Regions from separate parts of the Actinocorallia libanotica genome, predicted to be linked through region 3. Evidence: riboswitches for the same ligand, from Rfam matches in the RefSeq annotation. Region 3 holds a riboswitch; each other region holds the start of a gene.
The links. A riboswitch is a leader RNA that binds a small molecule or an ion and turns the genes downstream of it on or off. The one in region 3 is predicted to bind S-adenosylmethionine.
Positions count from the first base shown of each region.

Region 1 (4,441 bases), on a different contig from region 3:
ACAGTGAAGAAGACCCTGGGGCTGGCGCTCTCCGGCGTGATGGCTCTGAGCCTGGCGTCCGCCATTGGCACTCCGGCGCAGGCCTCCGAGACCGCCGCGCGGCAGGAGCAGGCACGGCAGCAGGAGAGGCGACAGACGAAGGCGCACCGCTTCCGGGTCGGCACCAAGGTGCGCGCCTACTCCTGGAACGGCCGGAGCGGCGGCGCCCGCGTCCTCGTCTACCGCACCTCCGACTGGGGGCGCCGCGCGCCGCTCCCCTACGCCCGCGCCTGCCTCCAGCAGAGGTCCGACTGGAGCGGCGGTTTCTACACCATCGGGTGCAAGCGCACCAACCGCTGGGGCAAGGTGAACTTCCGCTTCCACGGCGACCGGTTCTGGGGCCGCGCCGACCGGCTGCGCGGCCAGCGGCTGAGCGGCAAGAGGCACTGGGGCCAGTGGTACCGCGTCTACGTCCCGCCGACCTACCGCACCTTCGCCCACTACAGCCGCCCGTTCCAGCTGTGGGACTGGAACGACTGGCAGGGCCGCTACGGCGACGACTGGCAGGGCCGGGACGACTGGCAGGGCCGGTACGACGATGACGACGACCGGTACGACGACGGTTATGACCGGTACGACCGCGACGGCTACGGGGACGGCTGGCGCCGCACCTCCGCCGGACGGTGACCCGGCGTCCGGCGGATCCCGGACGAGGCGAGGAGACCCGCAGGCCTGCGGGTCTCCTCGAAGCGGCGGGTCACAGGGCGCGGACCAGGTCGGCCTGCGGCCCCCTGTCGCTCTGGCCGATCTCGAACTCCACCCGCTGCCCCTGCTCCAGCGTGCGGTAGCCGTCCATCTGGATGGCCGAATGGTGGACGAAGACGTCCTTCCCCCCGTCGACCGCGATGAAGCCGTAGCCCTTGTCCGCGTTGAACCACTTGACGGTGCCCTGAGCCATGTCACGAACCCTGCCTGGAGCCGCGGCCCCCCTGGACCGCGGAGCGACCGGGGCGTCCACCTCGGAACCCCGATCCCCTTCCGAGATAGTCCGGAAACCAACCCGTGATGGAGATGGCACCGGAAGATACCGGCGTGAAAAGAAACGGGGAATTGTCACGACCGGGTGTGGCCATGGCCTCCGCGTGCGGCAACGGAAAAAGCCCGCCCTTTCGGACGGGCTTTCCCACGGGGCCGTCAGCCTCCGGCGACCGCCGGGATGATCGAGACCTGGACGCCCTCGGGCGTCGCGGTGTCCAGGCCGTCGGCGAAGCGCACGTCCTCGTCGCCAACGTAGACGTTGACGAACCGGCGGAGCTTGCCGGCGTCGTCCAGCACCCGGGCCGCGATGCCGGTGTGGTTCTTCTCCAGGTCCGCGATGACCTCGCGCAGCGTGCCGCCCTCGGCCTTCACCTCGGACTCGCCGCCCGTGTAGGTGCGCAGGATGGTGGGGATGCGAACGGAAACACTCATGCTCAGACCAATCCGGTAGCGCGGAACGCCTCGATGTTGGGCGCGATGTTGGCGGACGGCTTGGCCACCGGGGCCACCGCGTCCAGGGTCTTCAGGCCTTCGCCCGAGTTGATGACGACGGTCTCCAGCGCCGGGTCGAGCCCGCCGCTCTCGACGAGCTTCTTCAGCACGCCGACGGTCACGCCGCCCGCGGTCTCGGCGAAGATCCCCTCGGTGCGGGCGAGCAGCCGGATGCCCTCGACGACCTCGGCGTCGGTGACGTCCTCGACCGCGCCGCCCGTCCGGCGCACCGCGTCCAGCACGTAGGGGCCGTCGGCGGGGTTGCCGATCGCCAGCGACTTGGCGATGGTGTCGGGCTTGACCGGCCGCACCACGTCGTGGCCCGCCTTGAAGGCGGCCGAGACGGGGCTGCACCCCTCGGCCTGGGCGCCGAACACCTTGTAGGGCTTGTCCTCGACCAGTCCGAGCTTGATCAGCTCCTGGAACGCCTTGTCGATCTTGGTCAGCTGGGAGCCGGACGCGATCGGGACGACGATCTGGTCGGGCAGCCGCCAGCCGAGCTGCTCGGCGATCTCGTAGCCCAGGGTCTTGGAGCCCTCGGCGTAGTACGGGCGGACGTTCACGTTCACGAACGCCCAGTCCTCCTGCTCGCCCGCGAGCTCCGAGGCGAGCCGGTTGACGTCGTCGTAGTTGCCGTCGACCGTCACGAACGTGCCGTCGTACACGGCGGTCGTGATGATCTTCTGCTGCTCCAGGTCGGAGGGCACGAACACGGCGCTGCGGATGCCGGCGCGGGCCGCGGCGGCGGCGACGGCGTTGGCGAGGTTGCCGGTGGAGGGGCAGGCCAGCACCTTGAAGCCCAGCTCGCGGGCGGCGGCCAGGGCGACGCCGACCACGCGGTCCTTGAAGGAGTGGGTGGGGTTGCCGCTGTCGTCCTTGACCCACAGGGACTGCAGCCCCAGCGCGGAGGCGAGCTGGTCGGCCTTCACCAGCCGGGTGAAGCCGGGCTCGGTGTTGGGGATCTCCGCGACGTTCGAGGGAACCGGCAGCAGGTCCTTGTAGCGCCAGATGTTGCGCGGCCCCGCCTCGATGGACTCGCGCGTCACGCCGCTGAGGTCGTAGGAGACCTCCAGCGGCCCGAAACACTCCGAGCAGGCGTAGTAGGGGCCGAGTTCGACGGTGTTTCCGCACTCGCGGCAGATCAGCGCGGTGGCGTTACCCAGGTCGGGCATGGGTGCGAGGCCTCTCCCTCATCTTTCCTGCGCCACTTTGGTCACAGGCCGGAGTTGGCACCTCGTCCCGGCCGAAGCCTCGCATGGGCGCGAAGGCGAGCCGGGAGGGTTGCCGGGGCTTCGCAGGGCCGGTCCCTCCACCCCTCTGGATGAGCGCCCGTGAAGAAGACTCACGGGCTGTATGAAGTTGTGTGCCGACTTTATCGCAGGTGTCCGTTTAAGAGCACAGGGGGTCTCACTCCTTGGACGTGCCCTGCTGTTAGCTTGATCACTCTCCGGCCGGTGGGAACGGTCCTCCCCTCGGCGGCCGGGATCCGGCGTGCGAGACTCGGGCCATGCAGGTACTCGTCGCCAGCAACCGCGGTCCGGTGTCCTTCTCCCTGTCCGAAGAGGGCGCGCTGGCCATGCGCCGCGGCGGCGGGGGCCTGGTCTCCGGGCTCGCCTCGGTGGCCGCCGGGACCGACCTGGTCTGGGTGTGCGCCGCGCTGTCGGAGGCCGACCGGCTCGCCGCCCGCCAGGACCCGTCCGGCCGGCTCGACCGGGCCGGGCACGAGACGGGCGCCGTCCGGATGCTGGACATCCCCGAGACGACGTTCCAGCGCGCCTACAACTCGGTGGCCAACTCCACCCTCTGGTTCGTCCACCACCTGCTCTACGACACCCCGAACGAGCCGCACTTCGACAGCACGTTCCGGCGCGACTGGCAGTCGTACGAGGCGTACGACTCGGCGTTCGCCGACGCCCTGGCCCAGGACGCCGAGCGCGGCGCCAAGGTCGCCGTCCAGGACTACCACCTGGCCCTGGTCCCCCGGATGCTGCGCGAGCGCCGCCCCGACCTGCGCATCGCCCACTTCTCGCACACCCCGTGGGCGCCGCCGGAGTACTTCCGCCTGCTGCCCGACGACATCGCCGCCGCCGTGCTGGAGGGCATCCTCGGCGCCGACCACGCCGGCTTCCTGTGCGACCGGTGGGCCGAGTCCTTCCTGGACTGCTGCGAGGCGGTCCTGGGCGCCAAGGTCGACAGGTTCGCCCGCACCGTCCGCCACCAGGGGCGCGTCACCCGCGTCGGCGTGCACTCCCTGGGCGTGGACGGCCTGGAACTGCGCGAGCGCGCGGACCGCGACGACGTCGCCGACCGCCGCGCCGCACTGCTGGAGCAGACCGGCGGCCGCCAGATGATCCTGCGCATCGACCGCACCGAGCTGTCCAAGAACATCGTCCGCGGCCTGGCCGCCTACTGGGAGCTGCTGCTGCACCACCCCGAATGGCACGGACGGGTGGTGCACGTGGCCTTCGCCTACCCCTCCCGCACCGACCTCCCCCGCTACCGCGACTACACCGCCGCCGTCGAGCGCCTCGCCGCGGAGATCAACGACGAGTTCGGCACGCCCGACTGGACGCCGCTCGTGCTCCAGGTGAAGGACGACTACGCCCGCTCCCTGGCCGCCCTGCGGCTCGCGGACGTCCTGGTGGTCAACCCGATCCGCGACGGCATGAACCTCGTCGCCAAGGAGGGGCCCGTCCTGTCGGAGAAGGGCTGCGCGCTGGTGCTCTCCACCGAGGCGGGCGCGGCGGGCGAGCTCGCCGAGGACGCCCTGACCGTCAACCCCTACGACGTCTCCCAGACCGCCCGCACCCTCAACCGGGCGCTGCTGATGTCGGCCGAGGAGCGCCGCTCGCGCACCGAGCGGCTCGCCGCCGCCGCCACCGCGCTCCCGCCCGGGAAGTGGTTCGCCGAGCAGCTGGACGCCCTGGACTGA
Region 1 covers NZ_BAAAHH010000048.1:8,267-12,707, forward strand. The annotation lists gene ABD140_RS35110 (hypothetical protein) at 4-666, shown strand; gene ABD140_RS35115 (cold-shock protein) at 737-937, opposite strand; gene ABD140_RS35120 (MoaD/ThiS family protein) at 1,174-1,449, opposite strand; gene thrC (threonine synthase) at 1,452-2,681, opposite strand; SAM riboswitch class I at 2,697-2,837, opposite strand; gene ABD140_RS35130 (alpha,alpha-trehalose-phosphate synthase (UDP-forming)) at 3,017-4,441, shown strand.
Region 1: it holds a riboswitch for S-adenosylmethionine, as region 3 does, so the genes downstream of both, thrC (threonine synthase) here and ABD140_RS04345 (aminotransferase class V-fold PLP-dependent enzyme) in region 3, are expected to answer to the same signal.

Region 2 (4,441 bases), on a different contig from region 3:
GGCTACCGCAAGGCACTGGACGCAGGCGGCGCGTTGACGGTCAAGCACTACCCGGACGCGACCCATTCACTGCTCGAACAGTCCATCGAGCAGTCGGACCTCAAGACCATCCTCACCGCGCTCTTCGCCCCCCGCTCGCTCTTCGCGGACGGATTCCTGGACGACCAACGACGGTTCGTCGAGAACCACGGCCAAGGCGGCGACACCACACCCTGACGTCCCGCAAGGAGTGGATCCCGGGTGCTCGGCATGGGCTGAGGGTGTGTTCCAGAGCACTCTCGCCAGTTCACTAGCCTGTTCGAATGAGTGTCTACTCCGCTGTCCAAGCGGTCGTCGAGGAAGCCGAGCAGGAACTGGTCTGCGGAGCCTGGAAGCCCACCGAGATCGACAGGGGCCTGGTCCAGCGGTTGCGCGGATCCCTGCAGCCCTTCATCGCGGACGAGGACGGGGGGTCGTCGACGGAGCGGCTGGAGAGGCTCCGGGAGGGAATGGCCGCGGTGGCGATCACGCTGGCGTCCTGCCATGGCCCGCTGGCCTGGTTCCTGGGCCAGTGCGCCACCGCCCTGAGCCCCGTTCTGCAGTGGCGATCCCTGCCCGCCGACACCGGCCACGCCTTCAAGACCACCATGCCCACTCCGGAGCAGTTCACCGACGCGGAACGCGCTTTCGTCCTCCTGCACACCCTGCTGACCGGCCCCCGCTGGAACTGACCCTCGAATCGGTACATGAGGAGGCCGTTCGCGGCGGCGACGAAGGCCACTCCCACCGCGTGGCAAAACGGCCTCCACGCAAAGGCGTCAGAGCCGTTCGGCACTTCAGGACTCCCCGGTCAAGGTGGACGCCCACCGGTTCTTCACCTTCTATCCCGACGCCACCACCCTGCGCCAGGCCCGCCGGTCCACCGCCAAACCGCCGTGCTGACGCATCCTGCACCGCGTCACCTTCATCAGCCGGGTGCTGCCGCCCGTCCCGCCCCCGGAGCGTGATCGGTGTCGTCGGCCAGTTCGAAGGAACGGTGACGGTGCCACGCGCCATCCTCGAAGACGACCAGGTCGACGGACGTGATGGCGGCTGAGAACGGCAGGCGGCTTGAAAGGTCCTTGTCGACCTGTTCGAAGATGTGCTCGGGTTGGCGGATCGCCACGGTCAGGTGCGGGGGCGTGTCCGGGTACTTACCGCCATAGGGCGGGCGGTCGGGCCAGCGCGTGACGACGTCCTGAGTCATACGGCTGAACGGATCGGCGGGCTCCGGCAGCAGGCACAACAGCGAGGGCCGGCGTGCGGTGCGGCGGAACTCGGCGGTGAAACCCCGGTGACCGGCGAACACGCGCGCCAGTTCACTCACCACCGCGGTGTCGATCCGCTCGGCGTCGAGGAAGGGGAAGAGCACGGTGACGTGGGCGTGGGCGCCGGTGGAAGCCGAGCGGTCGTATCGGCTCCGCCAGCGTTCCACGACGGGTTCGGCCTCGGGGACGGCCACGACCAATGCGGTCGTCCCTGCCTGATAAGGGGTTGGCTCATCTGCCATGCCGGTGGACTCTACGCCGGATCCGAGGTCGTGTACGAGAACGAACACGGTGTCGGCAGCCGCTTCGCCCCGATCCCGGCGATGGCGACGTGTTCTTCTCCTCTTCTTCTCCTCGCGTTCGGTGAGGACCTGGAAGAGGAGCTCGGCGCTGTGCCGCAGCTCTTCATCGCCGGTCCGTCCTCGTTCGCTTCCCATCTGCTGGTCTTCGACGGCATCCCTCACCGGGAGACGTCGCGGGCGTTGTAGCCGATCAGGTGGGAGGCCTGGCGGAGTGCGGCGGGAGTGAGGTCTTCGGCTCTCCACGGCTCGATGTTCCACGCGATGATCCGATGCGGGCGTATGCGCAGGGTCTCCTTGGAGAAGGCGTCCAGGAGCGGCGGATCGAGGACGAGGATCTCGACCGTGCCGCGCAGTTCGATGCCGCGTCCGGTCTGCCCGATCGGGTTGGGGGTCGGGGCCTGGTCGTCGACGACGAGGGAGACGCGCGGATCGGCCTTGATGTTGCGGAACTTCTGGCCGGTGGTGAGATCCGGCCCGCCGATGTCGATGGTCGCGGTCTGGGCGTTCAGCCAGAAGGCCACCGGTTGGACGTGAGGAGCGCCATCGGGTCCGATCGTGGCGAGGCGTCCCAGCGGATGCTCGGTCAAGTAGGCGATCTCGGCTTCGGTGAAGATCATGTCAGGAGAATGCTTCTTCAACCGCACTTGAAGTCAAGACGGGAGGACGCGTGGTGGCTTCGCGTCGGGCACTGCCTTGGATGCGGGCCGAAGATGAGCCAGGCGATCCACAGGATGAGCCTTACCGGCTCGGCCGCGAACCTCATCGTCGAGCGATTTGCGGGGGCGGCGTTCCTGGCGTCGGCACCTTGTCCGCTCCGGGCAGGTTGCCGGACCGCCATAGGGCCAGGTCCCTCGGATCCTCTGGATGATCAACGAAGGTCGGCACGGGGTTCAGCGGCAGTGGGCGGCGGCGCTGTCGCCGTGCTGGTCCCGGGAGGAGCGGAGGCGGGCGGCGATGCCGTCGGTCAGCAGGTCGAGGGAGAACTCGAACAGCGTGTCGGGTGAGTCGGCCTCCATCTCGCCGAGTCTGGCGAGGTGGGGCAGGTTCTCCTGGTCGTGGAGCCAGGGGGGCGGTGTGTCGTTGAGGTCTGCGGGGTTCAGGTACGCCGGTGGCCGGTCGTGGAAGGAGTCCTGGAGTTCGACGAATCCGGCGACCAGGCGGAAGGTCTCCATGCAGGCTCGGTAGGCGTCCTGCAGGTCGAGCCCGATCTGGAGGAAGAGACCGAGGAGGGCGTCGACGTTGCGCAGCATGACGGGATGGCGGGCGCCGGTGATGTTCTCGCGGAGCGCCAGGGTGGTCATGCCGGGGTGGCGCCGGTAGTGGGCGCGCAGGTCCCGGCAGAACGCCCGCAGGTCTTCGTGCCACTGTGCGGAGTCCAGCGCGGCCGGCGTCCATCGGGACTCGAAGATCTCGGCGGCCACGGTGATGAGGTCGCGGCGGTCGGCCACGTAGTTGTACAGCGCCCGCGGCGACACCCCGAGCTCGGCGGCCAGTGACCGCATCGTGAGGTTCTCCGGCCCGTGGCGTCCCAGGAAGTCCAGTGCTGCCTCGCCCACCGAGGCGCGCGTCAGGGTGGGACGTCCCTTGCGGTGCGTCGGCCGGCGCCGGGGTTCGCTGCTCATCTCCCGCGGATACTACCCCGCACTCCTTGAACTTCACACATGTTGACTTTTAGCGCGCACACGGCCAGGGTGACTAAGGCAAGCCTTACCTCACCCCCCTTGGAGGGCGCTGTGGGCCGTCTGGCCATGGACCTGTCCCCGCTACGGGACAGCCGAGACTTCCGGCTGCTGTATCTCGGATTCGTCGGCGCGCTGGTCGGCACGCTGGTCACCACCGTCGCGGTGGCCGTGCAGACCTATGACCTGACCGGATCACCTCTGCACACGGGGCTGGTGAGCCTGGCCAGAGCGATCCCGCTCGTGGCCGGCACGCTGATCGGCGGGGTGCTGGCCGACCGGATGGACCGGCGCAGGCTGCTCATCGCCACCCGCCTGCCGCTGGTGGTCGCGGTCGCGGTGCTGGCGGTCAACGCGCTGCTGCCCGACCCGCACCTGTGGCCGATCTACCTCGCGACCGCGCTGACCGGGCTGCTGGCCGGGCTCGGCGGCCCGGCCATGCTCGCGGCGATCCCCGCCCTGGTCGGCACCGAGCGCCTGGCCGCCGTCGGAGCGCTCACCGCCGCCTCCGTCCAACTCGCCGCGCTGCTGGGTCCCGCCCTCGGCGGCCTCCTGGTCGCCGGGCCCGGCCTGGCCGTCTGCTACGCCCTGGACGCCGCCGGGATCCTGGCGTTCTCCCTCACCCTGTTCTTCCTCCCCGCCCTGCCACCCCGGATCCGCGCCGACGACGGCCCGCGATCCGCGGCCGCGCTGCGGCGGGCGTTCGCCTCCCTCGCCGACGGCGTGCGTTTCGTACGCGGCCGGCGCCTCGTCCTCGGCCTGCTGCTCATCGACGCCGCCGCCATGGTCTTCACCATGCCCCAGGCCCTCTACCCGGCCCTGGCCGAGCAGGACTTCGGCGGCGGCCCCGTCATCGTCGGCCTCCTGTACGCCGCCCCCGCCCTCGGCGCGCTCATCGGCGCCGCCACCAGCGGCTGGACCGCACGCGCCGGAGGCCACGCCCTCATCGCCGCCGTCCTGCTGTGGGGCCTGTCCCTCACCGGCTTCGGCCTCACCACCCACCTGCCCCTGGCCCTCGCCCTGCTCGCCCTCGCCGGCCTCGGCGACCTCGTCTCCGAAACCCTGCGCTCCGCCCTCCTCCAGCACGGCACCCCCGACCACCTGCGCGGCCGCGTCAGCAGCCTGTGGCTCACCCAGGCCACCGTCTCGCCCGCCCTCGGCAACGCCGCCCTCG
Region 2 covers NZ_BAAAHH010000018.1:55,308-59,748, forward strand. The annotation lists gene ABD140_RS21525 (alpha/beta hydrolase family protein) at 1-216, shown strand, start outside; gene ABD140_RS21530 (hypothetical protein) at 303-710, shown strand; gene ABD140_RS21535 (2'-5' RNA ligase family protein) at 947-1,750, opposite strand; gene ABD140_RS21540 (PPOX class F420-dependent oxidoreductase) at 1,747-2,205, opposite strand; SAM riboswitch class I at 2,345-2,459, opposite strand; gene ABD140_RS21545 (TetR/AcrR family transcriptional regulator) at 2,479-3,210, opposite strand; gene ABD140_RS21550 (MFS transporter) at 3,322-4,441, shown strand, end outside.
Region 2: it holds a riboswitch for S-adenosylmethionine, as region 3 does, so the genes downstream of both, ABD140_RS21540 (PPOX class F420-dependent oxidoreductase) here and ABD140_RS04345 (aminotransferase class V-fold PLP-dependent enzyme) in region 3, are expected to answer to the same signal.

Region 3 (4,441 bases):
AGGCCGTCCGCCCGCCGAACGGCAGCATCCGCACCAGCCACGCCGGGCTGTCCCCCACCGACAGCAGCGCCGTCCTCCCGTCCGGGCGGATCGCCGCGAGCAGGGCCGTGGAGGCTCCCCTGCCCTGGCCGACCACGGCCGCCTCCGCCGCGTCCAGTGCCTCTTCCAGGTCGTACCCGGTGGTGAAGTACTCCTGCAGCGCGGTGACGGCCGCCCGTGCCGCGCGGGCCCCCGACCCGTCCCCGGGCCCCGTCACCCCGTCGCAGACGGCCAGCGCGACCACGTCGTCCACACTGCGGACGGCGGTGAACGCGTCCTCGTTGTCCCACTCGGGGTCGCCTTTGGCCTTCCGCGACCCCACCGCGGTCTCGGCGGCGAGCTGTACCGAGACGCCCTCGTCCCACGGGCGGGTCACCGCCGCCACCACGCCGCCCGGATCGTTGCCCGCCAGCAGCGCGCGCACCACCGCGTCCAAGCCGTGCGGAGCCCGTCCCGCGTGCAGTTCCAGCAGCATCAGGGTGTCCGTGAGATCGCGCGGCGCGCGTCCGACGGCGAGCTTGACGAGCCCGCAGATCACCGACCAGACGTCACGCGCCCGCGCGCCGGGCGTCTCCGGGACGGGCTCCTCCCCCATCCCGTACGGCGGAACGCACAGGATCTGCCAGCCCTGATCCGGCCCCCAGCGCAGCGAGCCCGGCCACAGGAAGCCGGGCCCCGTCCGCATGACGCTCTCCGAGAGCAGCGGCCACAACGAGGCGAGCTCGCCCATCAGCCGCTCCGGGGGCAGCCCCTCCGGATCGCCGAGGGCGGGCAGCGGTTCTTCGGGCCACTCGACGTTCACTTCGGCACGCACCGGCCCACCCCGCTCTCGGAACATCCGTGATCAAGCGCTGCTCATGCCGTCTCATAGTGGTACGGCGGACGGGCGCGGGCAAGGTCGACTTCAGGTCTGTTCTGTGAGCGCTCGCAATGCCGCGATGAGCCGGTCGACGTGTTCGTCCGTGGTGCCGAGGCCGATGCTCGCCCGCACCGCGGTGGCGTCCGGGTCGGTGCAGCCCTCCGCCCTTCCGGTGCCTCCGACGAGGTGGCGGACGAGCGGATGCGCGCAGAATTTCCCGTCACGGACGCCGATGCCGTGCTCGTTCGAGAGGTACTCCGCCACGGAACGCGCAGGATGCCCGGCCACGGTGAAGGAGACGATGCCGACACGCGGGTGGTCGGCCCCCCACAACGACAGTTCGCGCACCTCCGGAAGCTCCGCGAGGCCGGCGCGAAGCCTGCCGAGCAGCCGCTCCTCCTCGGCGACCAGGTCATCCCAGCCGGTGAGCGCCGTGCAGGCGGCGGCCAGGGCGATCGCTCCGAGCACGTTCGGCGTCCCCGCCTCGTGGCGCTGCTCGGCGTCCGAGGCCCATTCGACGCGGCCTCCCGAGCCGACCTTCCGGCTCGCCCCGCCGCCCTTCAGGTACGGGTCCGCGGCCCGCAGCCAGTCCGCACGGCCGGCGAGGACGCCCGCGCCGAACGGGGCGTACAGCTTGTGGCCCGACAGGGCGACGTAGTCGAGGTCGCTCGCGTCCAGCGGACGGTGCGGGGCGAGCTGGGCGGCGTCCACGGCGATCCGCGCGCCGTTGCGGTGCGCCACGTCGGCGAGCTCGTGGACGGGCCACAACTCACCCGTCACGTTCGAAGCCGCCGTGACGACGAGCAGGCGCGGCCCCTGCGGGCAGGCCTTCAACGCCGCGTCGGCCGCCCGCAGCGCCTCGATCGGACTCGCCGGGACGGGCAGCCGCACGGCACCACGCCACGGCAGCTGCGTGGCGTGGTGCTCGGACTCGAACACCACCACGGACGTCGGAGCGGGAAGCGCCCGCGCCAGCAGGTTGAACGAGTCGGTGGTGTTGCGGGTGAAGACGACGGCCTGCGGTCCGCCGAGGAACGCGCGGACGCTCTCCCGCGCCTCCTCGTAGGCCCGTGTCGTGACCTGCGAGGCGTATCCGGCGCCCCGGTGCACGCTGCTGTAGTACGGAAGCGCCCGTGTGACGGCCTCCTGCACGCTCTCCAGACACGGCGCCGAAGCGGCGTAGTCGAAGTTCGCGTACGGCAGGAGACCCGTCGGCACGGGCACCGGGCTGTCAGCGCCGACGACCTTCGGAATGCAGGTGAGAACGGACATGACCCAGCCTCCAGGGTTCCGGGGACCCCGGACCGTGTCAGGTGGGATCCGCGCTTGCCGGACACCCTTCGCGCCCGGCCGGGTCGTCACCCGGACCACCCCGCCGCGGAAGGAGGGTTGGCGGCCAGCAAGCCGGGGCTTGACGCTGGCACTCATGACCTGGGGGCGAATATAGCAAGTCTCAGCGGAGACCGGTGAACAGATCGTCCTCTTTTTCCGGGCCTTCTCCGCGGACCCGGATGAACGACTCCGCGCCGAAGACCAGCGGCTTCGCCTCCTCGGGAAGCATCAGCAGGAAGATGCTGTCGGTCTGGCTGGCGTGCGCCTGCAGCGCCTTGACCTTGGTGTCCGCGTACTCCGCGACGTCGACCGTCGTGGTGATGACCTCGTCGGAGACGCCGAAGTCCAGCGGCTCCGTCATGCCCATCTCCTCGGCCAGGCCGCTGGACTCGAGGTAGTCGAACATCGCCTGGAAACCCGACTGGGGGACGGCCGTGTAGTAGAGCTTGTCCGGGATACCGGTCCTCTCGGTGGCCGCGACCGCGATCCGGTGCGCCTGGATGTGGTCGGGGTGCCCGTAGCCGCCGTTCTCGTCATAGGTGACGACCACCTGCGGCCGGTACTTCTCCATCAGTTCCGCGAGCCTGCCCACGGCCGTGTCGAAATCGACGTTGGCGAAGGAGTCCGCGGCCTTGTTCGCCTCCCAGCCCTCCATTCCGGAATCGGCGTAGCCCAGCAGTTCCACATGCTCGATGCCGAGCAGCTCCGCGGACTTCTCCAGCTCCCCGAGCCGCAGGGCGCGGACCTCCGCGGGGTCGTGGCCCGGCTCTCCCGGCTTCACCCCGCCCGGGGCGTCGCCCTGCTCGCCGTTGGTGCAGGTCACCAGCACCGTGCGGATCCCGGCGGCGGCGGCCTTGGCGAGCACCCCGCCGGTACTGATCACTTCGTCGTCCGGGTGGGCGTGTACGGCCATCAACGTCAGCATGGGCTTCAGCGTACGTCGATCGGCTTCCAACCCGTCACCTTCTTCTGCCACACCTCGGTGCCCTTGTACCTGGCCGCGACGGTGCCGTCCTTCTTCGCGGTGAACAGACGCGAGTAGCGGCCCTTCGCGTTGGTCTTGACGACCGCTATCCGGACGCCTTTCTTCTTCCCCTTGGGCTTGAACCAGATCTCGATCGCCTGCCGCTTCAGAGGCGCGAACTCGCCCTTCTTCCCCAGTGCCGTCAACCGGCCCTGGACCTTGATCTTCGCGCCCTTGCGGACGGTGCCGGGCGTGGCCGCCACGTTCAGCCTGGCGGCGCGGCGGACCGTCAACGCGTTCTTGAACGCCCTGGACTGGAACTTGTAGTAGGCGTCCTTGGAGGTCCCGTCCGTGGCGGCGACCTCCAGCGTGTAGCGGCCGCCCCAGTCGCCCTTGTCGAGCTCGGCCGTTCCCCGCCAGACGCCGTCCCCCGCGGTCCCCGAGACCCGCTTCAGATCGCTGACCAGGGCGAACCCGCCGCCTCCCACCCGTTCGAGGGTGACATCGACATCGGTGATCCGCGTGCCGGTGACGGCGACCTTCACCTGCACCTTCGTCTTCTTGCCGGGCACGATGACGGGGTTCCCGTACGCCTTCCCGGCACGGACGGTCAGCGGTCCCGCCGCGTGGGCGGGCGCCGGAACGGACAGAGCGGTGGCGAGCACCGCCAGGACGAGGGGGGCGACGGTACGCATGCCGGGGAGTCTAAACGCTGATTTCTCCGCCCTTCCCCACCTCTCTGATCCACATCTGCAGCAGCAGCATCAGCTCCAGCCTGACCTCGGGGTCCTCGAAGTCGAAGCCGAGGACCTCCTGCAGCTGCCCCAGCCGGTACCGGACGGTCTGCGGATGCACGCACAGCCCGGCGGCGGCGCCGGTGGCGTTGAAGCCGTTCTTCAGGCACTCCAGCAGGGTGACGGCCAGCCGCAGCCCCTGCTTCTCCCCCGCCTCGGCCAGCGGGGCGAACCGGCGCGCGGCCACCAGTGAGGCCAGTTCGCGGCCCTCCTGCAGCAGCAGCTCGGGGAAGTGGTCCTCGGCCCGGACGAGGAAACCGGCTTTGCGGGTGGCGCGGCCCGCGACCACCCCGGACGTGATGAGCTCCAGGGTGCTGCGCGCCCACCGCAGCGACGTCCCGGCCCGGTCGGCCGACACGGACGGGCCCATCGCGCCGGTCCAGCCGGCGAGGTTGGCCGCCAGCTCGTCCACGCGTCCGGGGCCGTCGGGATCGGGCACCACCAGGCAGAGGA
Region 3 covers NZ_BAAAHH010000002.1:275,761-280,201, forward strand. The annotation lists gene ABD140_RS04340 (hypothetical protein) at 1-853, opposite strand, end outside; gene ABD140_RS04345 (aminotransferase class V-fold PLP-dependent enzyme) at 944-2,170, opposite strand; SAM riboswitch class IV at 2,216-2,330, opposite strand; gene ABD140_RS04350 (PIG-L family deacetylase) at 2,352-3,155, opposite strand; gene ABD140_RS04355 (hypothetical protein) at 3,161-3,889, opposite strand; gene ABD140_RS04360 (PucR family transcriptional regulator) at 3,900-4,441, opposite strand, start outside.